Regions from separate parts of the Paeniglutamicibacter sp. ZC-3 genome, predicted to be linked through region 1. Evidence: riboswitches for the same ligand, from Rfam matches in the RefSeq annotation. Region 1 holds a riboswitch; the other holds the start of a gene.

Region 1 (14,565 bases):
CGGGGACGCCGTGATCTGGGGACATTCCCAGGGCGGGCACGGTGCCCTGTTCAGCGCAGCCATCGCGCGGGACTATGCCCCGGAGATCGGGGTGCTGGGTGTCGCGGCACTGGCCCCGGCCAGCAACCTGGAGGATTTGGCGCTGGGGGTGAAGGACGACGCGGCGGGCAAGGTCGTGTCCTCCTACATTGCTGCCTCCTGGGAGGAGCTTTTCCCCGCGCTCGGCGTCGGTTCCTTGCTGACACCCGGCTACGCCGGAGCGGTCGAACGCATCGGCGAACTCTGCTTTGGCGGCCGCGACGCGCTCTCGGCAATCGTTGGCGGCACGCAGCTCTTCGACGCGGTGCTTCCCGCCTCGGCGCTGCACGGACCGCTGGGCGCGAAGCTGAGGGAAAACTCGGTGGCGATGGACATCGGCTACCCGCTCTTCGTGGGCCAGGGGCTGGCCGACCAGCTGGTGAAACCGGGGATGCAGCGCAACTGGGTTGCCGCGCGCTGCGCGGCGGGGCAGGAGATGGAGTATCGCGAGTATCAGGGACTTGACCACATGCCGCTGGTGCAGGACGACTCCCCGTTGATCCGTGACCTGGTCGCGTGGGCCAATGACAGGCTTCAGGGCCGGGAACCGGTGGACACCTGCCCGTAGCGGGCCGACCGCCCGAAACCCGGGCCGGCTTGCTCAGTTTCCGCCGGCAAGCCTCTGGGCTGCCGCCACGTAGCGGTCCGTGACCATTGACTGGGCGGCCGCGGTCACCGGGGAGCCCAAGCGGTAGATCCCCGGCGAAGGCCGCGAGACGGCCTTGAGCTCCAGGTACACCGCGCCGTCGGGCTCCAGCACGGCGGCGAAGGATTCCTCGCCGGTCTCCGGGTGCCCGGCCAGCGTGCCATAGGCGAAACCGCGCCGAGTGGCGGACTCGATCAGCCGAACAACGCGGCAGGGAGCCTCGATGCGTGCGGCTCCCAGGCCGATTCCGAGCCGGACGCGACTGGCCAATTGGACCATCGGAGTGTCGGCGCGCACGCGCAGTCCCGCACCCTCGTGCAGCTTCCAGGACATGATCCCCGAGGCCAACGCCTCGAAGGCCGCTTCGCCCTGCCCCACGCGCTCGCGCACGTGAAGCGTCCGGAAGCCGGCGGGTGCCGGGACGGCGTCGGTGATTCCAGCCTCGGGGTAGTCCAGGTCGTTGAGCACTCCGAGGCGGAAAAGCCTGCGGCGTGCGGCCAGTTCCGTCGGCCGCTGCTTATCCAGCGCGAGGCCCGCCATTGCGAGCGCCGCCTTTCCGCCGAGGCGGGCGGGCAGGGGAATCCCGGCCAGGGCAGGTCGCCGAAGCCCCAGCATCCGCCGGTGGTTTTCAGGCAGGGTGGCGACAACCGCGGCAAAGAGCATCTTGTAGCCGGGCAACACGGCGGGGTCCAACGGCGGGTTTTTCAGGAACGAGACGACCTCGGCGACCCGGGGACCGCCGGCCAGTTCGCCGCGGGCCTCGTAGCCGGCGATGGCTTCGCGGAGTTCGGCATCGCTGCGCGGAGGGTTGGGCACTCCCATGAGTTCGCCCGCCTTGGCCCATTCGCGAACATAGGCGTCGGCACCCTGCGGGACGGGTCCGGAAAAGATCTCGTGGCTGCGCAGGAACGCGTCGGCGAAGGCCAGGTGCACCCAGGTTGCGAGCCCCGGGTCGTTGGCCGCATACTCGCGTTCTTCCCCGGTGCCGGCGAGGTAGCTCCCGGTGACGGCTTCGTGGCGGCGGGCCACCCAAGCGCAGGCCGCGTCGGCAGCTGCGGTGTCGCCGTGAGTGAGGGTGAAGATCCAGCGGATCGTGCCTGCAAGCCTGGCCAGCGGATCCGATTGGTAGTTCGAGTGCTCGGCCACCCCGGCGAGCGCCCCCGGGTGGAGGGCCTGGGTCAGCAGTGCCCGGATGCCAGCGGCGATCGGGCTCATCCCGCCGTGCACCACCCAAACCGCGGAGTCGTGCGGGAAGTACCCCGCATCATCCCCGCGGTCCAGCTCGCGTTCCCACACCGGATCGTAGTGTTCCTGGGCGGAAAAGGTCTGCTGCAGCTTGCGCCGAAGTGGCTCGAACATCTCGGTCTAGCCGATCTGCAATTCGCCCATTTCGCCCCAGGAATCGCCCTCTACCTTGCGTGAGATGATCTTCGGGGTGGCCACCAGGGCCGGGCGCATGGCTTCCAGACCCGCCTTGAAGTGCTCGGAGTTCACGTGCTTGCCAGCGGCATCGTCGTCCAGGAACGCTTCAACAAGCACGAACTCGCTGGGGTCTTCGACGCTGCGGGACCAGTCGAACCAGAGGTTCCCGGGCTCCTTGCGGGTGGCTTCGGTGAACGGGGTCACCAGGTCCATGAATTGGGCGGTGTAGTCGGGCTTGGTCTGGAATTTTACGACGATGAAGTACATGCCATCCAGCCTACCGATTCCGGATCATCCGCGCTCTACGAGGCCCTTCCAGCCCAGCGCCGCGCGTTCGGCGGCGGGCAGCGAGGCGACAACCAGATCGTAGGAATCCTCGATCATCGCCAGCATGGTTTCCTCATCCAGCCCCGGCACCACGGTGTTCCAGTGCTTTTTGTTCATGTGGTAGCCGGGGGTGATCTGCTCGTTGGCGGCCCGCAGCTGCTCGGCGAGCGCGGGATCGCACTTGAGGTTCAAGTTCAGCTGCCCGCCGCGGTGCATCAGCAGCCCGAACATCTTGGCGCGGCCGCCCTGCTTCCCGGCAACCTTGAACACCGCCGCGTCCTCACCGAAGGGGAAGTCCTCGAAAGCGCCGGGCATCGACAGCAGCATCCCGCGCCATGATTCGTATTCCACGTTGCCAATCCTAAGCCCGGTGGGCAGGAAATTGCCCGCCTCCCCCGGTGGTTCCCCGCCGTGGCAGGCGTGGGTTGGATCGTGTGGAACTACAGGTAGGGGTACTCAATCTTCGGACAGGTGTCCATAACGACTTCCAAGCCGGCTTCCTTGGCGCGCCTGGCGGCGGCTTCGTCGATGACGCCTAGTTGCAACCACACGGCATCGGCACCCACGGCGATGGCTTGGTCAACAATGTCGCCGACCTTTTGCGAGTTCACGAAACAGTTCACAACGTTGATGTGCCCCGGGATTTCGCCCAGTCGCTTGTACCCAACGTTGCCCAGAACGCTTTCGCCGCTCAGGGACACCGGAATGATTTCCATGTCCAGCTGATCCTGCAGAAATCGCGAGACTCCAGGAGCCACACGACTCGGGTTGTTGGTCAGTCCGACCACGGCCCACCGCGCCGGGGTTTGCAGAAGTCTACGAATCACTGCCGGGTCATTGACGTGCCGCTGGCCTTGTTCATTGCTCATGCTCCTAACGCTACCGCGCCAGTACGGGGCCCGCACCAGCTCCTTTGGCTCCTAAACGGCCAGGGAGCCGGAAGATCCATTGTCCCTTCCGACTCCCTGGCTACGCTGAAGCTGACGTGCCGCCCATCTAGAGCGCCCCTGTCAACGACTCTTCGGTGTTGGCGGCGGAGTATTCGCTGAAGGCACCACGGAATTTGGCTGCCGGGTGGGTGGCTTCGAGCCGGGCACCACGCCCAAAGACCTTTTCGCGCAAGGTTCCCGGGGCGTATCCGGTCTGGGCCAGCCCGCGGGCGCGCAACTCGGGCAGGATTCCGTCGATGAAGTCCGTGTATGAACCCGGCAGGATCTGGTTCATGATGTTGAGTCCGTCCATGCCGGCGTCCTGCCAGCGTTCGATCTCGTCAACGATCTGCTCGGGGGTTCCCACGATCTGCTGGGCCTTGGCACGGTAACGGGCCAGATCGCCAATGGTTGGCTTTCCTCCCGGTACCGATGCGATGGCCGCCTCGAGGACGCCCCGGGCACCTTCCGTCTGAACGTCTCCAAGCGGCGTGTCCAGGTCCAGCCCACCCAGGTCGATCCCGATGCCGCCGCCGATGTGGGCGATGATCGCATCCAGGTCCAGATACTCGTCGTATTCCGCTTCCTTGGCCTTGGCTTCTGCCTCGGTGCTCCCCACGACGAATGACAATCCGGCGAAAACCTTGACGTCTCCCTTGGCACGTCCGGCGGCTGCTTCAAGCTCGCGGATCTTGCCCACCTGCTTGGCGACGTACTCGGGGTGCGGCGCAAAGAGGAACGTTGCCTCGGCATGTTCGGCGGCGAACCGGCGGCCGCGCGCGGAGCTGCCCGCCTGGAACAGGAACGGTGTGCGCTGCTGGCTCGGGATGGCCAGGTGCGGGCCCTCGATGGAGTAGCGGGCTCCGCGGTGGTGGATCTTATTGACCTTGGCCGGGTCGGCAAAAATGCCTGATTCCTTGTCGGCCAGCACAGCATCGTCCTCCCAGGAGCCCTCCCACAACTTATACGTTGCCTCGACGTATTCCTCGGCCCAGTCGTAGCGGTCGTCGTGGGCGGCCAGGCCGGCGGCACCGAAGTTGCGGTGCGAGTTCTCCAGCACGCTGGTCACGATGTTCCACGCAACCCGGCCGTTGGAGAGGTGGTCAAGCGTGGAGAGTTGGCGGGCCAGTTGGTAGGGCTCGGACTGGACGACCGAGCTGGTCATTGCCAACCCGATGTCGCTGGTGGTGGCCGCGAGCGCCGAGAGCAGCACGAGCGGGTCGTGCGAGGGCACCTGCATTCCCTTGCGCACGTGGGAAGCCCAGCCTCCCTCGTGGTTGCCGTAAAGACCCACGACGTCTGCAAAGAACAGGTTGTCGAACTTGGCGTCCTCAAGTTGCTTTGCCAGGTCGACCCACAGCGAGAGTTCGTTGAAGCGGTGCTGCTGGGCCTCGGGGTGGCGCCATTGGCCACCGAGGATGTGGCTGGAGGTGTTCATCAGGAATGCGCTCAGCAGCAGGCGCGGACGTGCGGCAAAAGTACCCATTTACTTGCTCTCCGATTTCGTGTCCGTGGCTTCACCGATCGAGTGCAATCCGGTGGGAATGGTGCCGTTGATGTAGTAGTCGCCCACCGAACGGGCCTTGAAGGCCACCGGGTTGTGGGTCGCGACGGTGCGGGCGTTGCGCCAGTGCCGGTCCAGGGACTTGCCGCGCGACACGGAGGAAGCGCCGGTGACGTCGAACAGTTCGCTGGTTGCATCCAGCACCAGCTTCGGGACGCTCACGTGCGCCTGCTGCACGGCGATTTCCGCGCGGATGAAGGCAGCCGTCGGATCCAGGCCCAGCGAGGCGTCGACCGCGGCGTCAAGGTCGCGGGCGGCGGCGAAAACGATCGAGTCCGCCGCGTAGACGGCCGCTGCGATGCGTCCGACCTTTTCCTGGATCAGCGGGTCGTTGCGGAACAGGTCCCCGGAACCCGTGTTGAAGGTCCTGGTGCGCTCGCGCACCAGGACGGCGGCGTCCGTGAGCGCGGCGCGGCCGATGCCTGCCAGCACGCTGAGCAGTGCGAGCTGGAAGAAGGCGGGCTCGAGCGTGGAGGAAACCTTGCGCTGGATGATGTCGTCGAATTCGACCACGACATCGTCAAAGATCGCGGTGCCGGTTCCCGTGAGGGGCTGGCCGAAGCCATCCCAATCGTCAATGATCCGGACCCGGGGATCGTCGGCGCGCACGATGGCGTACTGGCGGCCCTCGACGCCCTCGGTGCTGGCCATCACCACGACCCAGTCGGCGAAGATCGACCCGGTCGTGTAGTACTTTTCCCCGTTGAGCAACCACTGGCCGTTTTCCTCGCGGAGCTTGGTGTTGGTCGTGCCCAGGGCATTGCCGCCCTTTTCGGTGGCCGCATTGCCGAAGATCTCGCCGGCAAGCACCCGCGGGAACCAACGGAGCCGGAATTCCTCGGGCTGCAGGGCAATGGTTTCAACGAAGGAGAAGTGCGAGCGCAACAGGTGCCCGACGTTGGAGTCGGCCGCGGAAAGTTCCACGATCAGCCGGAAAAGATGTTCATGGCTGACGGGTTCCCCTCCGTGGGCTGCCGGCACCCGCAGCGTGGTGAAGCCCGCTTCCTTGAGCCATTTCACGGGCTCGAAGGGAAGCACATGGTTTTTTTCGCGGTCCACGGTGCCTTCAGCGATGCGCTCAAAAACCGGGACAAAGCGCGCGCTCAGCTCCGCGTAGCGGGCTTCTTCTGTTCGTTCCTTCACGTACGTTGCGCTCATTTGTCTTCCTTTGTATCCATGAGTTTCAAGAAATTGTTGTCCACGGCCTAATTCGTTGCCATCTCGCGCAGCAGCGCCCCGGGGTTCGAATCCAGCAGGAGCCTGGTGTAGTCGCTGGCGGGATTCTTCAGGACCTGTGCTGCAGCCCCGACCTCTACCAGCCGGCCTTGGCGCATGACTCCCACATCGTGGGAAATGCGTTCGACCACGTGCAGGTCGTGGGAAATAAAGAGGTAGGACAGGCCCTGGTTGACTTGAAGGTCCTCCAGGAGCGCCAGGATCTGTGCCTGGGTCAGGACGTCGAGCGCGGAAAGGGCCTCGTCCAACACCAGCGTCTTGGCGCCCAGGGCCAGCGCCCGGGCAATGGCCACGCGTTGGCGCTGTCCGCCGGAGAGTTCCTTGGCACCCAATGAGGCCATGCGGCTGGGCAGGTTGACCGCGTCCAGCAGCTCGGCCACCCGGATCTTGCGCTCGGTCTTGCTGCCGACCCTATAGTTTTCAAGCGGCTCGCTGATGATCCGGGACACCGAGTAACGCGGGTCAAGGGCCGAATCCGGGTTTTGGTACACCAGCTGCAGGCTGCGCCAGAGTTCGCGCTTGGCGGCCCCGCGCACCTGGGTGACGTCCTGCCCGTGGATCTTCACGGTTCCGGCCGTGGGCTGCAACAACCTCATGATCATCCGCGCGGTCGTGGATTTTCCGGACCCGGACTCACCCACCAGGGAGAAGGTCGTGCCGGGGCGCACCGCGAACGAGACCTCGTCCACGGCCGCGCGTTCGGTTTTCCCGCTGCCGAAGATCTTGCCCAGCCCCGCCACCTCAATGGCCGGGACCTCGATGCCGGGTGCATCGCCGGTGGTTCGTAATGCGTCGCCCGAGGCGGTGGCCTCGGTCAGCAGCATCCGGGTGTAGGGGTCTTCGGGCGCCCGCAGGATCTCAGGCACCGGACGGTCCTCGCGGATCCTGCCGTGCTGCATGACCACGATGCGGTCGGCGATGTCCGTGGCCACGGCGAGGTCGTGGGTCACGAAGATGACAGCGGTTCCAAGCTCGCGCGCCAGCTTGGTGAAGACCTCCAGGACCGTCTGCTGGACCGTGACGTCCAGGGCGGAGGTGGGCTCGTCGGCAATCAGCAGCTCGGGCTCCAACGCGAAGGCGATGGCAATGAGCACCCGCTGCTTCAACCCGCCCGAAAGCTCGTGCGGGTACTGGCCGATGCGCTGTTCCGGGGTGTCGATCCCGACCAGTTCCAGCAGCCGGATGACTTCGGCGCGCAGCTGCGCCTTGGAGCGCTTGCGACCCTGCGGGTGCAGGCGGAAGACCTCCGAGATCTGGGAGCCCACAGTCTTCACCGGGTCCAGAGAAGCCCCGGGATCCTGCGGGACCATGCCGATGCGTCGGCCGCGGATTGATTCCAGCTCCTTGGCCGGCATGTCGAGGAGGTTCCCGCCGGCCAGGTCGATGCTGCCGTCCAGGATCCTTGCGGATTCGGGAAGCAGGCCGATGATGGCCTTGGAGAGGGTGGACTTGCCCGACCCCGACTCGCCGACCAGGGCAACGATTTCCCCGGGCTTGAGTGCGAGGTCGATGTGCTCTGCGGCGACGACTGCTTCGTCGCCTTGGCCGTAGGTGATGCTCAGCCCACGGATATCCAGCAATGCGGATGCCGAGTCGATGGTGCTCATGCTGTTCTCCTGGCTAGAAACGGAAGATCTTGTGGAGCTGGCGGCCGAGGCCCGCGAGCAGGATGACAACGGCGACGATAACCGCACCGGGAAGGGTCGTGAGCCACCAGGCCGAGGCGAGGTACTGGCGTCCCTCGGCGATGAGCAAACCCCACTCGGGGGTCGGCGGCGGGGATCCGAAGCCCAGGAAGCCCAGGCCCGAGATGGCCAGGATCGCCACGCCGAGGTCCACCGCCAGGAGCGCCAGGACAGGGCCGCAGGAGTTGGGCAGGATGTGCTTGAAAACGACCGACCAATACGTGCCGCCGTTCATGAAGGCGGCTTCCACATAGTCCAGGCTGCGGACGCGCAAAACCTCGGATCGCACCACGCGCGCAAACGACGCGATCGAGGCAATGCCCACGCCGATTCCCAGGGAAATCGGGCCTGGGGCGAATGCCGTGACGATGATCAACGAAACCAGGAATCCCGGGACGGCGAGCAAGACATCGATCAGGCGCATGGTGACGGCATCGGCTGCCCGACCGGCGGTTGCCGCGAGCAGCCCCAACCCGGTTCCTGCCACGAGGCCGATCGTCACGGCCAAGCCCGCGGTCAACAGCGTTTGGCTGGTGCCGTGAACCACCCGGGCAAACACGTCGCGGCCCAAGTGATCGGTGCCAAACCAGTGGTCGGCCCCGGGCGCCTGGAATTTCTCAGCCGGGACGCCGCTGATGGGGTCGAGTCCGCTGAACAGCGCGGGAAACAACGCCCACCCCAGCACCATGATCAGCGGGGCGCAGGTCAGCCAGAACACCGGCGAACCGAGCGCCCCCTTCCTTGTCCGGGGCGAGGGCACTGCCTGCCCCGCCGCAAGCGCCCCGGCGAGGGCGGGCTCCTGCACGGCAACCTGAGTCAACGGTTCCTCTAGCTTGATGCTCATGGGTTCCTCTCCGTTCGTTCCTAGGCCACGAGTGCGCGCGGTGCCCCGTGCGTTCCACTCTTGAGGATCCGCGGATCCAATAGCGGGTAAAGCAGGTCAACCACGAGGTTCACGAGTACAAACGCCGTGGCGGTGATCAGCACCAGTCCTTGGACCAGGGCCACATCCTGCGCGGTGACTGCCTGCAGCACCACCTGGCCCAAACCGGACCGGGCGAACACCGTCTCGGTGATGACCGATCCGGCCAGCAACGTTCCCACCGTGATCCCGCTGATGGTCATGGCGGGTGCGGCGGCGTTCTTCAGGGTGTGGCGAAAGAAGATCCACGACGGCGAGGCACCCTTGGCACGCAACACGTCCACAAACGGCTGGGCGTAGACGTTGTCCACGCTCTTGAGTAGCACCTGGGCGATCGGCGCGGAAACGTGGATGGCCAGGACCAGGACCGGGACGGCGATCGAGGCAAACGAGCCGTCCGGGAAGAGTGACATGATTCCGAGTTGGATGGACAGGACCTGCAGGAGCACCAGTCCCAGCCAAAACACCGGGACGGCCGCGAAGAGCGGCGGCAGGTTGGTGATCAGCCGCTTCAACCACGTCCGCCGAGCCAACGTGGTCGAAGCGACCAACAGAACCGCAAACACCACTGCAGTCACGAAGGCACTGGAAGCCAGCACCAAGGTGGAACCTGCCACGGCGCCGATTCGTTCTGCAACAGGCTGGCCCGAGGCCAGCGAATATCCGAAATCACCCCGGAACAAACCGGCCAGTTGGCTGAAATACTGCACCAACAGCGGTTGGTCGTATCCGTATTGCGCCTTCATGGCCGCTATGGTTTCCGGGTTGGCCGCAGCATCCGCCGACAGGAAAATCGTCACCGGGTCATTCGGGAGCAGCTGCACGGCCAGGAAGACCAGGGTGTAGGCAAGCCAAATGACCAGTAAGGCCTGTCCGATGCGTCGCGCGATGTATGCGGCCATGGTTGGCTACTCCCCGGTCTTCCAGGCGCCCTGGAAAATCGGGGCGGTGCCGGAGGTGAATTCGACGTGGGCGTCGGCGATGCCGCCGTAGACCTGGACCTCGTCCCACAGGACCAGGGACAAGGCCTTTTCGCTGACCAGCTGGCGCTGTTCCTCGGCGACCAGTTCCTTGTGCTCCGCCTCGCTGGTGGCGGCACGTTCCTTGGCGAACAGCGCGTTGAGCTCGCTGTCGGCGTTCAACGTCTGGGTGTTGTTCTCCGGGCCAAAGACCGGGCCCAAACCGCCGTAGGCAAACTGGCGCGTCCCAAAGAACTCGATGTTGGGATCAATCATTGCCGTGGTCAGGAACGTGTTGTCTGCGGCACGGTTGACCAGCTTGACGCCGATTTCCCGCCATTGCTGCTCGATGAGCTCGAAGGCCGGCTTGATGACCACGGAGTTGTTGGAACTGGTCACAGTGATCTCCAACTTCTTGCCGCCCTTTTCACGCACTCCATCGGCTCCGACAACCCAGCCCGCTTCATCGAGCAGGGCCTTCGACTTTTCCGGGTTGTAGGCCAAATCCGCGGAGAGGTCGATGAACCCGGGGGCAGCATGGTTCAGCACCGAATCGGCAATGACGTAGCTGTCCGAGAGCACCGTGTCCTTGATGGACTGGCGGTCGATGCCGACCTGAAGCGCCTGGCGCACCTTGGTGTCCGCGAGCTTGCCGCTACCGATGCGGACCGCCGCCATATTGGTGGTCAGGTCCACGCCCTTGGCCGGCAGCACCTGGTCGCCGCTGCCTTGGAGTGTCTGCTCGTCCACGGGCTGAAGGCCGCGGACCAGGTCGACCTGTCCGGTTTGCACGGCGCCGGCCCGGTGCGCCACCTCGGGCAGGTACTTCACCACGAGCTTGTCCAGGTAGGCTGCGCCCTGGTTTGCCGCTGTCTCGGGCGCCCATTTGTAATCAGCGCGCTTGGCGAAGGTAACCTCTTCGTCGGTCTTCTCGGATTCGAAGACGAAGGGGCCCGAACCGACGATCCTGGCGATGGCCGACTGCCCGGCATTGTCCAGTTTCAGCGTGGACGGTGAAACCAGACCGGCCGTTACGGATGACGTGGCACGCAGGAAGTTCGCGTCGGGGGTCTTAAGCGTGACCTTGACCTGGTTCTTTCCCACGACTTCGGCGGACTTGTATGCGGCGAAGTCGACGTTCGGTGCCACCTGTGCGCTCTTGACGCCCTTGCCGAGGGCGTCAAGGTTTTCCTTGACGGCCTTGGCATCGAGTGGCGTGCCATCCGAGAAGCTGACGCCATCACGAATGGTGAAGGTGAACTCGGTCTGGTTCTTGTTGGCGGTGAACTCGGAGGCAATCCAGCCCACAAGCTTTCCCGATTCCGTGTCGAAGTATGTCAGGCGGTCGAGCACGCTATTGAGCACATTGGACTTCTCGTAGAAGCGTGCGGCTTGGGTCTGCCAGTTGTTGATCGGCGCCACTTCGGCGTACACGAAGGTTCCGCCCTGGACGGGCCCGTTGTTTGGTGGCCCGGCGGCGTTTCCCGCTGTCTGGTCTCCCGATCCGCATGCGCTCAGGGCCAGGGTGGCCACGGAAAGCGCGGCCAGGATCTTGACGCCAATGCCGGTGGGAAGGCGACGCTTCGCTGGTGGTGTGGTGTTGCCCATGATTCATTCCTTCTCGGTTCACCCGAGGAACGCCGCAACATGGCTAATCAGTCGAACATCTGCCTCAGGCATGACGGTATTCGGCGGACCGCGCAGATTTTGGCTATCTCCATCGGTCCTGGCGGTAGCACCGGATCCCCGTGACGGGAGTGGTTGCTGCGGCGTCAACGAGCCAGGTCTCTCAGCCGCTCTGGATGGTGTGCGTCCGTGGTGGTGTTTTCCATCCTCGAACAATTCCAGTGTGTCGCAGAATCTTCGATGGAACCAACAGAATGGGGCTTGCCATGAAACAAATCGACGCAGAGGGCGTCCCCGGTGCCGCTTTCACTTCACGGAACGTCATAAGACTGAATGTGACACCCCAAGGATCCTGGCCTTGCTTCACGCGTTCGTCATATTGATAATGCCCCCAAGTTCGTGCTCCGAAACCCAACGACTGGGCCAATTGTCGACCGATTCCCTGCCCGGGCTTCAGGTTGCCGTCCGGCTGAACCTGCACTGCCCCTTAAATGCCTCGGGCGGCGACGCACCCAAAAGGTGCGCCACCGCCCGAAATCCCTGAGGAAACTAGGCCATGCTACTTGACCTCGGCGTTGGCGAACCGGTAGTTGGCCGCGCGGTGGGAGTCCTGGACGCGGTCTCCCTTGCCGAAGAGCTTGTTGCGCAGCGTGCCCTCGACGTATTCGGTCGGGTAGGCACCGCGGGCCTGCAGCTCCGGAACGATGAACTCCACGATGTCCTCAAAGGTTCCCGGGGTGATGGCATAGGCCAGGTTGAACCCGTCCACGTCGGTGTCTTCGACCCACTCGATGAGCTTGTCGGCAACCTCGGTCGGCGAGCCGACGGTGATCGGTCCGAACCCGCCAACGCCCACCCATTCGGCCAGCTGGCGGATGGTCCACGGGTTCCCGTCGTCTCCGCTGGCCTTTTGGAAGGTCGTGACGGTCGACTGGATCGCGTTGGACTTCACGTTGGCGCCAATGACGTCGTCCGGGCCGTAGGTGGACATGTCCACGCCCATCCAGCCGGAGATCAGGGCGAGGGCCCCGTCGATGTCGGCGTAGGACTTGTAGTCCTCGAACTTGGCCTGCGCTGCCGCCGAGTCCACATCCGTGATGATCGTCTGCATGGCGTAGATGCGCACGTCGTAACGGCCGCGGCCCGCGGCCTCGGCGGCGTCGCGGATCTTGGTGACGGTGGCCTTGAGCATTTCCTTGGTCGGGGAGGTCACGAAGACCGCCTCGGCGTTCTCCGAGGCGAACTTCAGTCCGCGCGGCGAGGCGCCGGCCTGGAACACCACGGGGGTGCGCTGCGGGCTGGGTTCGGTGATGGCAATGCCCGGGACCTTGAAGTACTTGCCCTCGTGGTTGATCTCATGGACCTTGGTCGGATCGGTGAAGATGCCGCGCTCAACGTCGCGCACCACCGCGTCCTCTTCCCAGGAGCCCTCGAGCAACTTGTAGATGACCTCCATGTACTCGTCGGCCTGGTTGTAGCGCTCGTCGTGCTCGAGCTGGTCCTCCTGGCCCATGTTCCGTGCGGCGGAGGGCAGGTAGCCGGTCACGACATTCCACCCGACGCGGCCCTTGGTCAGGTGGTCGAGGGTCGCCAGGCGGCGGGCGAAGGGGTAGGGGTGCTCGTAGGACGTCCCGGCGGTGACGCCGAAGCCGAGGTTCTCGGTCACCGAGGCCATGGCCGAAACCAGCATGAAGGGGTCGTTGACCGGGACCTGGGTGCCGGCGCGCAGCGGTACCTCGTTGGAGCCGCCGAAGACGTCGTAGGTGCCCAGCACGTCGGCGATGAAGATGCCGTCGAACTTGCCCTTTTCCAGGGTCTTGGCCAGGTCGGTCCAGTAGGACAGGTCCTTATAGCGGGCGGACTGGTCCTTGGGGTGCTTCCACAGACCCGGGGACTGGTGCCCCACGCAGTTCATGTCGAAGGCGTTGAAACGGATGTGGCGGGGGGCGGGTGTCTGGCTCATGTTTGTCCTTCGCGAGGTGGTGGGAGTTTGCGGATCCGATGGTGCGCGGATCAAGTCATTGGTTCGGTGGCGGTTGGCGGTTTTAGGGGAGGCCGGTTGCCGGTATTGCACCCACGTCGCCGATGGCGTTGAGCTGCTGGGGTGCCGTTCCATTGACCTCGTAGTCGCCGATGATGCGCGCCTTGTAGATCGCCGGGTTGTGGGTGGCAACGGTGCGCGCGTTGCGCCAGTGCCGGTCCAGGTTGCAGCCCTTGGCGGTTGCCGAGGCGCCCAGTCCGTCAAAAAGCTTGGTCGCCGCCGAGAGAACCAGCGGCTGGACCACGGCTTGCGCCCGATCCGCGGCGAGTTCACACACCGCAAACCGCTCTGCCGGGCTCAGCGAGGCATCGGCAAGCGCGATCTCGATCTCCGCCACGGCGGCCAGGACGATGGAGTCGACGGCGAACGCGGTGCCCGAGATCTCGCCGACCAATTGGAGCACCTGGGGTTCCTCGCGCACCGGAACGCCCGTTCCGGTGCTGAAGCTTCGAGTGCGGGCCTGGACCGACGAGCGCACGTCATTGAGAACCGCGCGCGTGATTCCGGCTTGGACCCCCAGGAGCACCAGCTGGAAGATGGCGGATTCCGGGTCGTTGACCTGCTGTTCGTCGGGCAGGATCGTGTCCACCGGGACGTTCTCGAACGTGGTCGAGCCGGTGCCGGTGAGTTGCTGCCCGAATCCGTCCCAGTCGTCAAAGATCTTGACCCCGGAATGCTGCGTGGAGACCACCGCGATCTGGCGGCCGGCGCGGGCCGGATGCGCCACGGCGACGGCGACCCAATCGGCGTAGATCGTGCCGGTGCAATAGTATTTCTCGCCATTGAGGATCCAGCGTTCGCCCTGCTTGGCAATGGTCGTGTTGAGCGTGCCCAACCGGTTCCCGCCGCGCTCGGTGTAGGCGTTGCCGACGATCTGGCCGGCAACAATGCGCTCGATCCAACGGTGCCGCAAGGCATCGTCCTCAAGCAACAGCACGGATTCGACGAAGCCGATGTGTGAGCGCCACAGGTGCGCCACCTGTGAATCCGCCTCGGCGAGTTCGATCAAGAGGCGGAACAAGTCGGACACGCTTGCCCCATAGCCACCTGCTGCCACCGGGATGCGCAATGCCCCGAATCGCACCCGGTTCAGCCAACCGACAGGTTCAAAGGGGAGAGTCCGGTTGGCA
Region 2 (14,565 bases), on a different contig from region 1:
GGCCGCTCGGCCGTCGACGCCGTCGCCTCCTTCGTGGGCAGCTACTCGCTGGGCCTGCTGATCACCGACCGGATGTACCAGTCCGGGCGCTACACCGCCCGGGAGTCGGCCATCATCGCCACCGGGTTCTCCACCGTCTCGGTCACCTTCATGGTGATCGTGGCCAAGACGCTGGACATCATGCACCTGTGGCTGCCCTACTTCTTCCTCTCCTTCGGCGTCACCTTCCTGGTCACCGCCATCTGCGTGCGGCTTCCCCCGCTCAGCCGCATCAAGGACGACTACTACCCGCAGGCCGTCGCCTCCCCGGAGGAGAAGGTCACCACCCGCCGCCTGGCCACCGCGTGGAACGAGGCCATGGGCACGCTCGCTGACGCTCCCTCGCTGGGGCGCAACATCTGGGTGAACTTCCGCGACGGGCTGCTCATGGCCATGGCGATCCTGCCCTCGATCCTCTCGGTGGGGCTGATCGGGTTGCTGCTGGCCCGCTTCACCCCGATCTTCGACTGGCTGGGCTACATCTTCGTGCCGATCACCTGGGCCGTGGGCCTGCCCGATCCGGTGCTGGCAGCCAAGGCCTCCGCCGTGGGCATCGCCGAGATGTTCCTGCCGGCCACCGTGGTGGCGGGCCACGAATCCGAGCACCTGCGCCTGGTCATCGGGGTAGTGTGTGTCTCTGCCATCATCTTCTTCTCGGCCGTGGTGCCGTGCATCCTCGCCACCCGGATCCCGCTGAAGGTCTGGCACCTGGTCGTCATCTGGGCCCAGCGCGTCGCCCTGACCCTGCTCATCGCCAGCCCCGTTGCCTTCCTCATGGTCGGCAGATAGGAATCATGAACGTGCAAACCCACACCGTCAACTCGCTGCTGGCGGCCATCAACGACATCGGTCGCGACAACACCCGCGGGGGCTACTCGCGCCCCGTGTATTCATCGGCGGAAACCACGCTGCGCGAATGGTTCATGGCCGAGGCCAAAGCTCGGTCCCTGGAGGTTTCCACCGACGCCAACGGCATCATCTGGGCCTGGTGGGATACGCCCGGCTCGCCCAAGGACGAGGCCTCTCGCCGCGGCGCCCTGGTCACCGGCTCCCACCTGGACTCGGTGCCCGGGGGCGGGGCGTTTGACGGCCCGCTCGGGGTGGCCAGCGCCTTGGCCGCCTTCGACGTGCTGGCGGCGCGCGAGTCCGAAGGCTCGCTGCAGCGGAACCGGGCCCTGGCCCTGACCGTCTTCCCGGAAGAGGAGGGCTCGCGCTTCGGCGTGGCCTGCCTGGGCTCGAGGCTGCTCACCGGGGCCATCGACCCCTCCAAGGCGTTGAACCTGCGCGACGCCGACGGGAACACCTTCGCCGACGTTGCCTCCTCCAACGGCCTTGACCCTGCACGCATGGGCAGGGACGAGGCGGCGCTGGCTAGCATCGGTGACTTCATCGAGCTGCACGTGGAGCAGGGGCGCGGGCTGAACACCGAGGAACACACCGACGCCGCCGGACGCGGACCGGCGGTGGCCATCGGCAGCTCCATCCTGGGGCACGGGCGCTGGCGGTTGAGCTTCTCCGGTCAGGGAAACCACGCCGGCACCACGCTGATGGTGGACCGCGCCGACCCCATGGTCGCCGCCGCGCAGCTGGTGGTGAAGGTCCGCGAGTTCGCGCGCGCCCAGGCCGATGCCCGGGCCACCGTGGGCCGGCTCGAACCTGTCCCCGGGGGCACCAACGTGATTGCCTCGCGGGTGGACCTCTGGCTCGATGTGCGCCACCCCGATGACGCGGTCACCGCGATGCTGGTGGAAAAGATCCACGGCCAGGCCCAGAAGATCGCCGCCTTCGAGGGCTGCTCGGTGGCGCTCACCGAGGAATCCCTCTCCGGGACAGTGAACTTCGACCCGGCGCTGACCCGTGCGCTGGAAAAATCCGTGCACCGGCTCATCCCCAACGCGCCCCTGCTGCCCACCGGGGCCGGACACGATGCCGGCGTTCTCGCCGCCGAGGTTCCCTCCGGAATGATCTACGTGCGCAACCCCTCGGGCATCAGCCACTCGCCGGAGGAATACGTGGAGCACGACGACGCGGCTGCCGGCGTCGCGGCGCTCGCCGACGTGCTGGAGGACCTGCTGTGAGCCTGCCATCGAACACCGTGCGCGTGCCGGCACCGGTGAACGCGCACTCCCACGCCTTCCACCGGATCCTGCGAGGCCGCACGCACGAGGGCGAACACGGGGGAGCGGGTACCTTCTGGACCTGGCGCGAGCACATGTACGCCTCCGCGCACTCGCTGACCCCGGCCGCCTACCAGCAGCTTGCCACCGCCGTCTTCGCGGAGATGGCATGCGCCGGGTACAGCGCCGTGGGGGAATTCCACTACCTGCACCACCGCAACGACGGGACACCCTACGGTGCGGCCGGCCCGGACTCCGAGCCGCACGCCATGGAACTCGCACTGGGGAGGGCAGCCCTGGCCGCGGGCATCCGCCTGGTGCTGCTCGACACCTGCTACCTGCAAGGGGGCCTGGGGCCCGACGGATCCGTACTGGAACTCGATGAGACCCAGCAGCGCTTCAGCGACGGGACCGCCGCCGGGTGGCTCGAACGCCACGGGCGCCTGGGCACCGCATTGAAGGACCTTGATGCGGGCACCGGGCTGCTCACCCTGGGTGCGGCGATCCACTCGGTGCGGGCAGTGGCACCGGATGACCTCGAATACATTCGCCACCATCTGGACCGCGAAGAACCACTGCACATCCACCTGTCCGAACAGCCCGCGGAGAACCAAGCCTGCCAGGCCGCCTACGGGCTCAGCCCCACCGGGTTGCTTGAAAAAACAGGGCTGATCAAGCCACGGCTCTCCGCAGTGCACGCAACCCACTTGGGCGAGGCGGACATCGAGGCGCTCGGTTGGGGAATGGCAAACATCGTCATGTGCCCCACCACCGAGGCGGATCTGGGGGACGGCATCGGCCCTGCCCGCGAGCTCGCCGATGCGGGCGCCCACATCGCCCTGGGCAGCGACCAGCACGCGGTGCTCGATCCCTACCTGGAACAGCGCGCCCTCGAACACGGGGAGCGGCTGCGCAGTGGAGAGCGCGGGAGGTTCTCTCCCGCGGAGATTGCCGCCGCCGCACGGGAAGGAGGATTGCGTTCGCTGGGCCTTCCGGAGAACGACGACCACCTGGTCGTGGCCACCGACTCGGTCCGCACCGCCGGATCGCGCACCGGCCAGCTTCCGCTCACCGCCACGGCCGCCGACGTCGCCGAGGTACACATCAACGGGGAACTGGTCGCCGGCAACGGCATCCACACCCGACTCGGCGACCCCGCCGAACTCTACGCCGCCTTCTTCGAGACCTACCCGGAGTTTTCATGAGCACCACGCTGATCACCAACCTGTCCGAGATCTTCACCGCGGACGCCACCCAGACCGTCATCAAGGACGCTGCAATCCTCATTGAAGACGAAAGGATCGCCTGGATCGGGGAAGCCGCCGAAGCACCCGAGGCCGACGAAACCATCGACGCCGGCCACCGAGCCGCGTTGCCGGGCTGGGTCGACTCGCACACGCACCTGGTCTTCGCGGGGGACCGCAGCCAGGAGTTCGTCGCCCGCATGGCCGGGCAGGACTACGCGGCCGGCGGCATCGCCGTGACCACCGCCGCCACCCGGGCCGCCAGCGACTATGACCTCACCCGGCTGCTGCTGGGCCGGGCGGCAGAGGCGCTGGCCGGGGGCACCACCTACCTGGAGACCAAGACCGGCTACGGACTCGGCGTCGAGGAGGAAGCCCGGCACGCCCGGATCGCCTCCACCGTGGTGGACCAGGTGACGTTCCTGGGCGCCCACCTGGTGCCCGCCGACATGGACGCGCAGGACTACACGGACCTGGTCTGCGGCGAGATGCTGGAGCGGGTGCGGCCCTACGTGCAGTTCGCCGATGTCTTTTGCGAGCGCGGGGCCTTCAACGAGGCCCAGTCACGCCAGGTCCTCACAGCGTCCCGGGATGCAGGCCTGGGGCTGCGCGTCCACGGCAACCAGCTGGGCCCCGGCCCCGGGGTGCAGCTGGCGGTGGAGTTCGGAGCCGCCAGCGTGGACCACGTGAACTACCTAGATGAAGCGGATGTGACGGCGCTCGCCGGATCCTGGAAAAATTGGGATGCCGGCTCCCGGAGCGGCACGGCCGGAACCGTGGCGACCTGCCTGCCGGCCTGCGACCTCTCGACCCGCCAGCCCCTGGCACCGGGCCGCGAACTGCTCGATGCCGGGGTGCAGATCGCCCTGGCGTCGAACTGCAACCCCGGGACCTCCTACACCTCGTCGATGGCGTTTTGCGTGGCCACCGCGGTATTGCAGATGCACCTGGGTATCGAAGAGGCCATTGTCGCGGCAACCTACGGGGGAGCACTGGCCCTGGGTGTACAGGATCTGGTGGGCTCCCTCGAGGTGGGCAAGCGGGCGGACATCCAGTTGCTCAACGCGCCCTCGGTGGCGCACCTGGCCTACCGCCCGGGCATGAACCTCACCGGTCCGGTGTTCCGTGCGGGCACGTTGGCGGCGGGACGCCTCTAGCGAAACGCTTCGTGATGGGAGGCACCTTCGTGATAAACAAGGAGCATGGCTATTACTGCACTCAAAGGTACCCCTGTCCAGACCGTTGGCGAACTGCCCGCCGTTGGCGAAACCGCTCCTGACTTCACGCTCACCGGTGCCGACCTCGGCAACGTGACCAGCTCCGAGCTGCGCGGCAAGCGCGTCGTGCTGAACATCTTCCCGTCCATCGACACCGGCGTCTGCGCTTCCTCGGTCCGCAAGTTCAACGAACTGGCCGCAGGACTCGAGAACACCGCCGTGGTTTGCGCCTCGGCCGACCTGCCGTTCGCGCTGGGCCGCTTCTGCGGTGCCGAGGGCATCGAAAACGTTGTTCCGACCTCGACCTTCCGCTCCGATTTCGGCGCCGAATTCGGCCTCACCCTGGGCGACGGCCCGATGCAGGGCCTGCTGGCCCGCGCGATCGTCGTCCTGGACGAGAAGGGCGCTGTCCTGCACACCGAGGTCGTTCCCGAGATCACCACCGAGCCGAACTACGACGCAGCCGTCGCGGCACTGTCCAACTAACGCGTAGGCCGGGGAGGCCGGGCGCGAACCCAGGAATTCCTGGGTTCGGAGCCCGGCCTCCTTTTTCGTGTCCGGACGCGCGACACGGTGGCAGGAACCGGAGGGCGGCACCGAGCTGGTTGCATCGGCCGTTGTCACACCGTGCAACACTTAAGTCATGGATCTGTTGGTGTCGCCCGCGCTCACGATTCCCGCAGCGGAATTGGGCTGGCGGTTCTCACGTTCCTCGGGGCCCGGCGGCCAACACGTCAACACCTCCGACAGCCGCGTCGAACTCTTCTGGAACGTCACCGATTCGTTGGTGCTCACCGAAACCCAGCGGATGTTGCTGGCCACCCGCCTGGAGCGTCGCCTCATTGACGGGGTGATCACCGTGTCGGCCTCGGAGCAGCGCTCCCAGCTTCGCAATCGTGATACCGCCCTGCGCAAACTCGCAGAACTGGTGGCCTCCGGCCTGGCCCCCGAACCGGCCCGCCGACGAGCGACCAAGCCCACCCGCGGTTCGAAGCAGCGGCGTCTGGCGGCGAAGGGCCAGCGCTCGGAAACGAAACGGCAGCGGCGACGGCCCACCGCCGAGTAGACCCCTGACCCGTTTCCCGTGGCCGCACGCCCACATGGACGGCATCCCTGATCGGGCCGCATTCCCGCGAATGGCCCCTGACTATGTCAGTGACCTGAGGCCGAACGCCGTCTAACCGTGGCCGGCTGCCGCTGCCGCTGCGACGAGGCGCGGCCCGATCTTGTCAATCAACGCACCGATGTCCCGGTTCGGATTCAGCGACGCATCGAAGACGCTCTCCAGAGCCATGGCTCCGAGCCACAGGCGGGCCCGCCATGCCTCTTCCTGGTTCGGGGCAATGGCATCAAGGACGTCCGCGCCGTGCCATGAGGCCAGATATGCGGCGTTCAATGTAGGGTCCCAGGCGGCGGCCAAGTCCCAGTCCAGGACGCCGAGAAGTTCGCCGTCGTGCCAGCGCATGTTGTGCCCGGCGAGGTCCCCGTGCACCAGGGACGCCGGAACCGTTTCAAAGGCAGGGATGGTGTCCAGCACCCGCCGCGCGGCATCGACGAGGTCCGGGGGCAAGGCCTTCAAGGTAGCGTCGATCTTCTGCGCGGTCCATGGCCCCCGATAGGAAAACGGCGGTGCCAGCAGGTTGGCCAACGGGCGCACATCGACGGCAGCGAGTTCCTCGAGAACCGAGCGCAGGCGCACGACATCACCCGTGTGTGGCGGGTACGCGGCACCCGGGACGTAGCGCTGGATGACGGCGGAGAAATCCTTTTCGTGCCACACCTGGCTTAAGGCGGTGGGCAACTGGAAACTGAACGTGCCCGACAGCGCCTGAACCAGGTCCATCCGTCGTTGCATGTCCGCGGCGGCCCCGGCGGTGCGACTCATACGCATGACCGCCTGGTCGCGGGCCACCAGCACGAGGTGGAATTGTCCGCCCTCATCGACTCGTGCTGCCTTCCAATCCGGGCCCGGGAAAAGGGCGTTGGCCAGTTCGTATTCGTGGGGCAGCGCTTCTCGGGTCACACCAACCATCCTTGCAGGTCAACAGGTGTGTGGGTACACAGGATCAACACGTAGGATCGAACGCATGGGTTTGGAAGCGTCGGGAAACACCCGGTTCGGCGAAGTGTTGGGGAGATCGATGACTGACGCCGTTACGCGCCGTGGACTGAAGATCGAGCTGCTTATTGTTCTGGGTTTGTCCCTCGGCCGATCGGGTATCTACGCCATCGTGAACCTCATCGACAAGATGACTCGGGCGCCCCTGGGCTCACAGACGACGTCGCTGAACAACTCATTGAACCAACGCCAGTACTTCGACCTGACTTACCAGCTGCTGGACATCTTTTTTGCCCTGGTGCCGGTGATGCTGGTGTTCTACCTGCTCTGGCGGATTCCCGGAGGAAATCCGTTTGGCAGGCTTGGCTTTGACCTGGTGCGGCCGGTACGCGACCTGGGGTGGGGAATCGGGTTGTTCCTGGTCATGGGCATCGGAACCCTTGGCGTCTATGCGGTGGGCCGTGCGCTCGGCTTGACCACGATCATCGTGCCGGCAGCATTGGACGATTATTGGTGGACTGTCCCGATTCTGGTCTTCTCCGCGATCCGCCACGGCATCCTGGAAGAAGTGATCGTCGTCGGGTACCTCTTTGAGCGCCTCGGGCGACTGGGCTGGGGCAAATGGCACATCATTTGCGTCAGTGCCGTGCTTCGGGGCAGCTACCACCTGTACCAAGGCGTTGGCCCGTTCATCGGGAACGTCGCCATGGGTGTGGTGTTCGGCTACGTGTATTCCAGGAAAGGCAGGGTCATGCCGCTGGTTATCGCCCACGCGTTCCTGGACGTTGCGGGATTCGTCGGTTATGCGCTGGTGGGTACAGCAATCGGGTTGGGATCCTAAAGCACGGTTTGATCACTTTTCGCCGATGACTGCCGGTTTCCGGCCGGATCGATAGTCTCGAGGAAATCGGGCCCACCGGCATCCCTCGCGCCTCGCTTGGCGTGGCGCCGTAACCGTCGGCGGAGCAGACAAGGAATTAATCAATGTGGGGGTGTCCGGATCACCTCCGGACACCCCCACGTTGCTAGTGCTTCCCATGACTGCTTTGTTACAGCGTGATGGGACCCGTGGGAGTTTCAAACGTTACCGAAAGGATTCCCGGCGTCCCGTTCGGCGCTTGCCAATCGACAACAACGTCGCCAACGGGCAACTGCTCGGGTTGTCCGAGCCAGTCGGCGACCCGTTCGCTGGAGCCGGCGATGCAGATTGAGGAAATTTTCCCCACAGGATCCAGTGCCTTCGAGGGGTGCAGATCCTCGGTGCCCTCATCCCAGCGAAGCATGTAGGGAACCTGCGGGTCCGCAATCAGGCCGTTGATGCCGATCTGGCGCCAGGTCAGTTCCCGTCCATCGGGGAATTTCCGGTTTCCCGGCACCGAGCCGCGGCCCAGGCGTGCCTCGGCAGGAGCCAAGTCGTCAACAGCGACGCACCACCCCATCCAGCCACCTCCGAGTTCGGAGCGGGCGCGAACGGCCTGGCCAAACGGTGCCTTGTCAGACGACGGGTGGTTGAGTACTTCGACAACTTCCAGGTACTGGTTGTTCTTCAGCGGGAAGATGACATTGCGCGTACCAAAACGTGGATGCACACCGCCCTTTACTGATTCGAGTCCAAGAACCGCGCCGATCCTAGCGGCAGTTGCCGCTAGACCGTCGGGTCCACAAGCGTAAGTTACATGGTCGAGCCTCATCATGTGCCCATCATGGCACTTTGTGATCTGGCTCTCGACTTAGGTTGACCTAACTTGCGTTTCAGTTGGTCGTTTTAAACGTCTGCGGCTAGTGCGATTGCCGCCAACTTGTCACAATTTGAGATGTGGTTGCGAACATGTGAAGCCCTGGGCCAGACTTATTGACAAGGTCATGAGTTTCAGCAGAAAGCCCCGGCTTGCTGAACGGCAACCCTCCGCCGCGGTGGGGTGCCCCGGGTGAAGACCAGGCCCCACGTCAAAACGACGTGGGACAAGCGCGGGAATGCCCCCAGCCAAGACACGGCCACCGCCGGAGTCGGCTTCGGGCATACCCCCTAGAATCCTTGAAGGGGAAGATATGTCTAACAACTGGTCCTTTGAAACCCGCCAGATCCACGTGGGACAGGAGCCCGACTCCGCAACCGGTGCACGAGCACTGCCCATCTACCAGACGTCGTCATTCGTGTTTCCGAGCGCCGAAAGCGCCGCTGCACGTTTTGCCCTGGCCGAGCTCGAGCCGATCTACACGCGTATCGGAAATCCCACGCAGGACGCCGTTGAGCAGCGGATTGCCAGCCTCGAAGGTGGAGTTGGCGCACTGCTGTTGGCCTCAGGACAAGCTGCCACCACCTATTCGATCCTGAACCTTGCCGAGGCCGGAGACCACATCGTGGCCAGCCCGAGCCTCTACGGCGGAACCCAAAACCTGTTCAAGCACTCGCTGCGCAAGCTGGGCATCGAAGTCACCTTTGTTTCGGACCCGGATGACCTGGAAGGCTGGCGATCAGCCGTCCAACCCAACACCAAGGCGTTCTTCGGCGAAGTGGTTTCCAACCCGCGCCAGGACGTGCTGGACATCGAAGCCGTTTCCGCCATTGCGCATGAGGCAGGTGTGCCGCTGATCGTTGACAACACCTTGGCCACGCCGTTCCTGATCCGCCCGATCGAGTGGGGAGCCGACATCGTGGTCCATTCCGCCACCAAGTACCTCGGTGGACACGGAACGGCAATCGCCGGTGTCATTGTTGACTCGGGCAATTTCGACTTTGCCGCCGACCCGCAGAAATTCCCCGGCTTCAACACCCCCGACGAGTCGTACAACGGCCTGGTCTTCGCCCGGGACCTCGGCGTCAACGGTGCACTAGGCGCCAACCTTGCCTACGTCCTCAAGGCACGCGTGCAACTGTTGCGCGACCTCGGGTCGGCAGTTTCCCCGTTCAATGCATTCCTGATTGCCCAGGGGCTGGAAACGCTGTCGCTGCGCATGGAGCGCCACGTCTCCAATGCCGTGGAAGTTGCACAATGGCTGGAGACACAACCACAGGTGCAGCGCGTCCACTACGCGGGGATCGAATCCAGCGCGTGGTTCGAGCGCGGGCGCAAGTATGGACCCAAGGGCATTGGCGCCATTGTTTCGTTCGAGATTTCCGGCGGGAGCGAAGCGGGCCAGGGCTTTGGCGATGCGCTGACGCTGCACTCCCATGTCGCCAACCTGGGCGACGTGCGTTCGCTGGTTATCCACCCGGCGTCGACGACCCACGCGCAACTCACCGAGGAGGAGCAGGTTGCCGCAGGCGTGTCCCCGGGACTTGTCCGCTTGAGCGTCGGCATTGAGAATATTGCCGACATCATCGGCGACCTGAAGGTTGGCTTCGAATCAGTGGCCACCTCTGCCGATGTTGAATTTCAGGGTACCCGGTGAGTGTGGAGACAAACGTGGTCCTTTATGACGCAGAAACGGCAGCGGCGTTGGACTACGCCCCCGACGGCATCCTGCAGCACCTGAAAACCGGTTCCTATACGTTCGAGACCGGTGCGACGCTGCCGGAAATCGTACTGGGATACGAGACCTGGGGCACGTTGAATGCAGATGCCTCCAACGCCGTCCTCATCGCCCATGCACTGACAGGCGATAGCCATGTCGCCCGTGGAGCCTCGACGGAACCCGGCTGGTGGGACGGATTTGTGGGACCGGGCAAGACGGTGGACACCGATAAATATTTCGTGGTTGCAGCCAACATGGTCGGCGGTTGCTCCGGCAGCACCGGCCCGGCCAGCCTTGACCCGGACGGGGTCCCCTGGGGATCACGGTTCCCCTTCACGACCATCAAGGATTCGGTGCGGCTGGAGGCACGCCTGGCCGACGAGCTGGGTATCGCTGCGTGGCACACGGTGCTGGGTGGATCCATGGGCGGTGCCCGTGCCCTGGAGTGGGCCGTCGAATTCCCCGAACGCGTCAGGAACTGCGTGGTGGTGGCGGCTTCGGCCGAGTCCTCGGCCGAGCAGATCGCCTTCGCACAGGCGCAGACCGCCGCCATCAAGTTGGACCCGGAGTTCGCCGGCGGCGATTACTACGCCAACGAGCTCATTCCGTCGGCCGGGTTGGGGATTGCCCGGCGGATTGCCCACATCACCTACCGGACAGCGACGGAACTCGACGTTCGGTTCGGGCGGATGCCGCAGGGCGACGAACTGCCTGTCTCAAGTCCCGGTCTTGACCGCGGTCGATACCAGGTGGAAAGCTACCTGGACCACCAGGCAAGCAAGTTGGTGGGCCGCTTCGACGCCAACAGCTATTTGGTGCTGACCGAGGCCCTCATGAGCCATGACATTGCCAGGGGCCACGAGTCCATCGAGGCCGCCCTTGCGCGACTGGCAGAGGTAAATGTCCTGGTGGCTGCCGTGGATTCGGACCGCCTGTATTGGCCCGAGCAGTCTGAGCGACTTGCCGCGTTGCTGCCGAATCCCTGCAAGGTCCAGTACATCACCTCGCCGATTGGCCACGATGGCTTCCTCACCGACATCGAGCAACTTGGCGATGCCCTGGGCGAGCGCGTTTTCGTCCGGGAACCCGACATTCAGGCCGACGCCGGGTAGCTCAAGGGGCATGGTCCGGTTGGGAGATGCAAGTCAGGCTGTGCGCGGATCCTGGTCGGTAAGGGACTTCAGGCGCGCCTGCGAATTTTCATCTCGCAGGGTATGGCCGTGGCAACACGCGGACCCTGTCGCCGAGGGGCTCAGATCGCGGGACCGTTGCCGAGGGACGAGTTGGGCGGCTGCTCGGTAAAGGGAGTGGCGAGCGGTCGTTTCGGCAGGACGCCGTCACCGGAGGACTGGTGGCGGAGGCGGCGCAGTACCCATGGCGCCAGGTGCGTGCGCGCCCAAATCAGGTCGTCGCGGCGGGCATCGCGCCAGTTCTTGATCTCGGCCTCGGACGGTTCGAGCTGTTTCAGTTGGTGCGGGACGTTCAGTGCATCCAAGGCCATTGCCGCGATGGTGTGGTGGCCCAGAGGCGAGAAATGCAATCGGTCATCCGCCCACATGCGCGGTTGGTGCAACTCGCGCAGCGACCACATGTCCGCCACCACCGCATCGTAGCGGGCCGCGATCGTGCGTACGTTTTCGTTGTAGATGGCGACCTTGCCCCGGATTCCGCCCAATACGGGGGTGTCTCGGATATCGGGTCCGGTGAAAAGCAGGATCGTGGCATTAGAGGTGGCCAATACGCGCATGAGCGCGTCGAGCTTGTCGGCGATGGCATCAGGGTCGCCGCCCGGGCGAATCACGTCGTTGCCGCCGGCGCACAGGCTGATGAGGTCCGGCTTCAGCTCCAGTGCGGGCCCCGCCTGCTCGTCAAAGATCTGGGTGATGAGTCGTCCCCGAATGGCCAGGTTGGCATAGGCAAAATCATTGACACCCTCGCTGAGCTGTTCGGCAACCCGGTCGGCCCAGCCGCGGTAGTTCCCGGGGCTGCGGGGGTCGTCATCTCCAACGCCTTCCGTGAAGGAATCCCCCAGGGCGACATAGCGACTCCACGGATGCCTTCCGGTGCTCGGTGGGGTCGAAGCTGCGGAAGGTGTTTCAATCACGTTGTTCACGAAGATCTTCTTATCAAAGAATACGTAAGTTACCTAAGCGTAGCTTTCTTGGTGGATCGCCGAATGCTGCTTTCTTCTGCTTGACTGGTCTGGTGAGCGAAACAAGTTGGAACCCCACTGTCATTTGGTCCCGTCCGGAATCCGAACGCGCCGGCACCCCGCTGCTGGTGCTTTTGCACGGCTACCTCTCCAATGAAGAGGACCTCATGGGGTTGGCCCCCATGTTGCCCGAGGAATTCACCATTGTCTCGGTTCGGGCCCCGCAGTCCTTGGGTCCTGGATACACCTGGTTCCCGCTGATGCAGGACCTGGATTATTCGTTTGATGCCGTCAAGAACTCCATTGCCGACCTGTGGTCCTGGCTTGATCCGGTCAGCAAGCAGCATTCATCGGTGAGCCTACTGGGATTCTCCATGGGCATGGCCGTGGCCACGTCCCTGCTACGGCACCAACCCGATGCGATCTCCACGGTCATCGGCCTTTCCGGTTTTGCGGTGCCGGAAGAGGGGTCGGGTTTCTTCCAGGACGAGAAGCTCAAGGAAATGCGGAAGCCGGTGTTCTGGGGAAGGGACCAGGCCGATCCAGTCATCACGCAGGACAAGATCGAATACACCCATGCCTGGGCGACTAGTGACGTCCACGTCACCAAGGTGCTTTATACCAACATGTTCCACTCGGTGAACGCGCAGGAAATGTCCCATGTGCACGAGTTCCTGAGCCATGTCGTGCTTAAGGGTGCAAAAATCTAGGTTTTTTGTACCTTCCCATTGACACAAGAAGCGGCCACCTGTTTGTATTAATTTATTGATACAAGCGGGTGGCTGTTTGGCTCCCGGTCCAACAACGGGAGCCACCATGGTCAACGGATTCGCCCTACTGCTGCTCCTTGGCTTCTCGGTCGGCATCGTCCTGCTGGTCAGACGAAACATCGTCACCCAGAAACGCTCCGACTTGCTGTCACTTGCTGCCTCCGGCACCTTCGTCGAACGGGCCAACGCAGGCAGGGTGCTGCGGAGCCTGCGGGCACGCACCGCCGCGGCACTGGCGGTGATGGCCTTGGGCGGCGCCGTGGCGTTGGTCCTTCACGCGGAATACCCTGGTGCGGCCGGGCTGCCCCTTGCCGCCGCCCCCGCATGCATGTGGATCCTGGCCTCCTTGGTCTTCGTGGCCTGGCGCCTCCCGCACGAGTTCTCGGACATCTCCCCGGAATCGTCGCTGCACACCAGCGCCGAACTGACGCCGCGCTCGACTGGAAATGTTCGGCCCGGCATGGGGGATCGTGATGCCGGCTGTGCTGCTCGGGGCATCGGCCGCGGGTCTCATCCTTGCAGGGATCCTGTCGGGACCGGACGAGCGGGGGCGCTTCCGCAACCTCCCGTATGTATCGGCCGGCGGCGTGGAACTTGACCAAAACATGGTCGAGACCCAAGTCCAGCTGGGAGCCGGATCGATTGGGCCCTTTCCGGGGTGGTACTACGGACTCCCGGTGCTGGCGCTGCTGCTGTTGGGAGCCGGGCTGGGCCTGTGGGCACTGAGTTCCAATGCCCGTCGCCCGCGGATGCGCGGGCTGCGACTGCGTGCCTTCGACGATGCGGTGTGGACCAATGTCGGCTACGTCATCAGCACGGGCTTCAGCGCGATGCTCTGCTTCCAGGTCGCGCCCTTGCTGCTGTTCGCGGCCTCGGCCCTGCACGGATCCGGAATGAACGCGCCCTACGTCGTGGGCCAGGTCCTCGACGAAGGCCGCGTGCCCGGCATGACTGCGGATCCATTGCTGAGCGCGCTGGCGCTGGCCATGGCTGTGGTCGCGTTGTTGCTGCTGATTGTTGGCGCCGTCCTGCTGGTGCGGTTGCTGGGGTGGGTGGGGGCTACTGTGCGCCCGCTGCGGTTCCCCGCGACGGCCGGGGCCATTGCATGATCACTCTGGACGCATCGCATCCCAGCGGACCCGCCGAACAGGTCCGTGCGCAAATAGCGGCGCTGATCCAGTCGGGGGAGCTGGATGCGGACGAACGGTTGCCGTCGGTGCGCCAGTTGGCCGGCGACCTGCGGGTTGCCGCCGGAACCGTGGCCAAGGCCTATAAGGAACTGGAGGCTGCAGGACTGGTGCGCACTGGACGCGCCAACGGTACTCGCGTGAATCCCGGCCAGCTGCTCGATGCACCGGCCTTGAGGGAAGTTCGGCGTCTTGTGGCAGCCGCGCGCAATGCGGGCATGAGTTTGGATGATGTGCTGGGAATCGTGGCGGTTACCTGGAACGCATGATTCCGGTGGACTATTGCTAGGCGGACTCCACGCGGACGGACTCGCCGTTGACGGT

The links. A riboswitch is a leader RNA that binds a small molecule or an ion and turns the genes downstream of it on or off. The one in region 1 is predicted to bind S-adenosylmethionine.
Region 2: another riboswitch for S-adenosylmethionine. It lies ahead of OIU93_RS00715 (bifunctional o-acetylhomoserine/o-acetylserine sulfhydrylase); the one in region 1 lies ahead of OIU93_RS09455 (ABC transporter substrate-binding protein).

What each region holds. Positions count from the first base shown of each region.
Region 1 is NZ_JAOYTG010000007.1:21,747-36,311, reverse strand. Features, by position in the region: gene OIU93_RS09505 (lipase family protein) at 1-646, shown strand, start outside; gene OIU93_RS09500 (DUF1990 family protein) at 680-2,083, opposite strand; gene OIU93_RS09495 (putative quinol monooxygenase) at 2,090-2,413, opposite strand; gene OIU93_RS09490 (MmcQ/YjbR family DNA-binding protein) at 2,438-2,824, opposite strand; gene OIU93_RS09485 (CoA-binding protein) at 2,914-3,342, opposite strand; gene OIU93_RS09480 (NtaA/DmoA family FMN-dependent monooxygenase) at 3,470-4,888, opposite strand; gene OIU93_RS09475 (acyl-CoA dehydrogenase family protein) at 4,889-6,124, opposite strand; gene OIU93_RS09470 (ABC transporter ATP-binding protein) at 6,172-7,809, opposite strand; gene OIU93_RS09465 (ABC transporter permease) at 7,823-8,731, opposite strand; gene OIU93_RS09460 (ABC transporter permease) at 8,752-9,711, opposite strand; gene OIU93_RS09455 (ABC transporter substrate-binding protein) at 9,718-11,376, opposite strand; SAM riboswitch class I at 11,483-11,577, opposite strand; gene OIU93_RS09450 (LLM class flavin-dependent oxidoreductase) at 11,954-13,357, opposite strand; gene OIU93_RS09445 (acyl-CoA dehydrogenase family protein) at 13,440-14,565, opposite strand, start outside.
Region 2 is NZ_JAOYTG010000001.1:150,415-164,979, reverse strand. Features, by position in the region: gene OIU93_RS00760 (YjiH family protein) at 1-828, shown strand, start outside; gene OIU93_RS00755 (allantoate amidohydrolase) at 834-2,117, shown strand; gene OIU93_RS00750 (formimidoylglutamate deiminase) at 2,114-3,361, shown strand; gene hutI (imidazolonepropionase) at 3,358-4,557, shown strand; gene tpx (thiol peroxidase) at 4,603-5,103, shown strand; gene arfB (alternative ribosome rescue aminoacyl-tRNA hydrolase ArfB) at 5,261-5,683, shown strand; gene OIU93_RS00730 (phosphotransferase family protein) at 5,795-6,640, opposite strand; gene OIU93_RS00725 (CPBP family intramembrane glutamic endopeptidase) at 6,759-7,517, shown strand; gene OIU93_RS00720 (VOC family protein) at 7,726-8,370, opposite strand; SAM riboswitch class IV at 8,536-8,651, shown strand; gene OIU93_RS00715 (bifunctional o-acetylhomoserine/o-acetylserine sulfhydrylase) at 8,726-10,069, shown strand; gene OIU93_RS00710 (homoserine O-acetyltransferase) at 10,072-11,244, shown strand; gene OIU93_RS00705 (SGNH/GDSL hydrolase family protein) at 11,385-12,245, opposite strand; gene OIU93_RS00700 (alpha/beta hydrolase) at 12,338-12,994, shown strand; gene OIU93_RS00695 (hypothetical protein) at 13,101-13,652, shown strand; gene OIU93_RS00690 (hypothetical protein) at 13,642-14,163, shown strand; gene OIU93_RS00685 (GntR family transcriptional regulator) at 14,160-14,510, shown strand; gene OIU93_RS00680 (RNA-binding S4 domain-containing protein) at 14,527-14,565, opposite strand, start outside.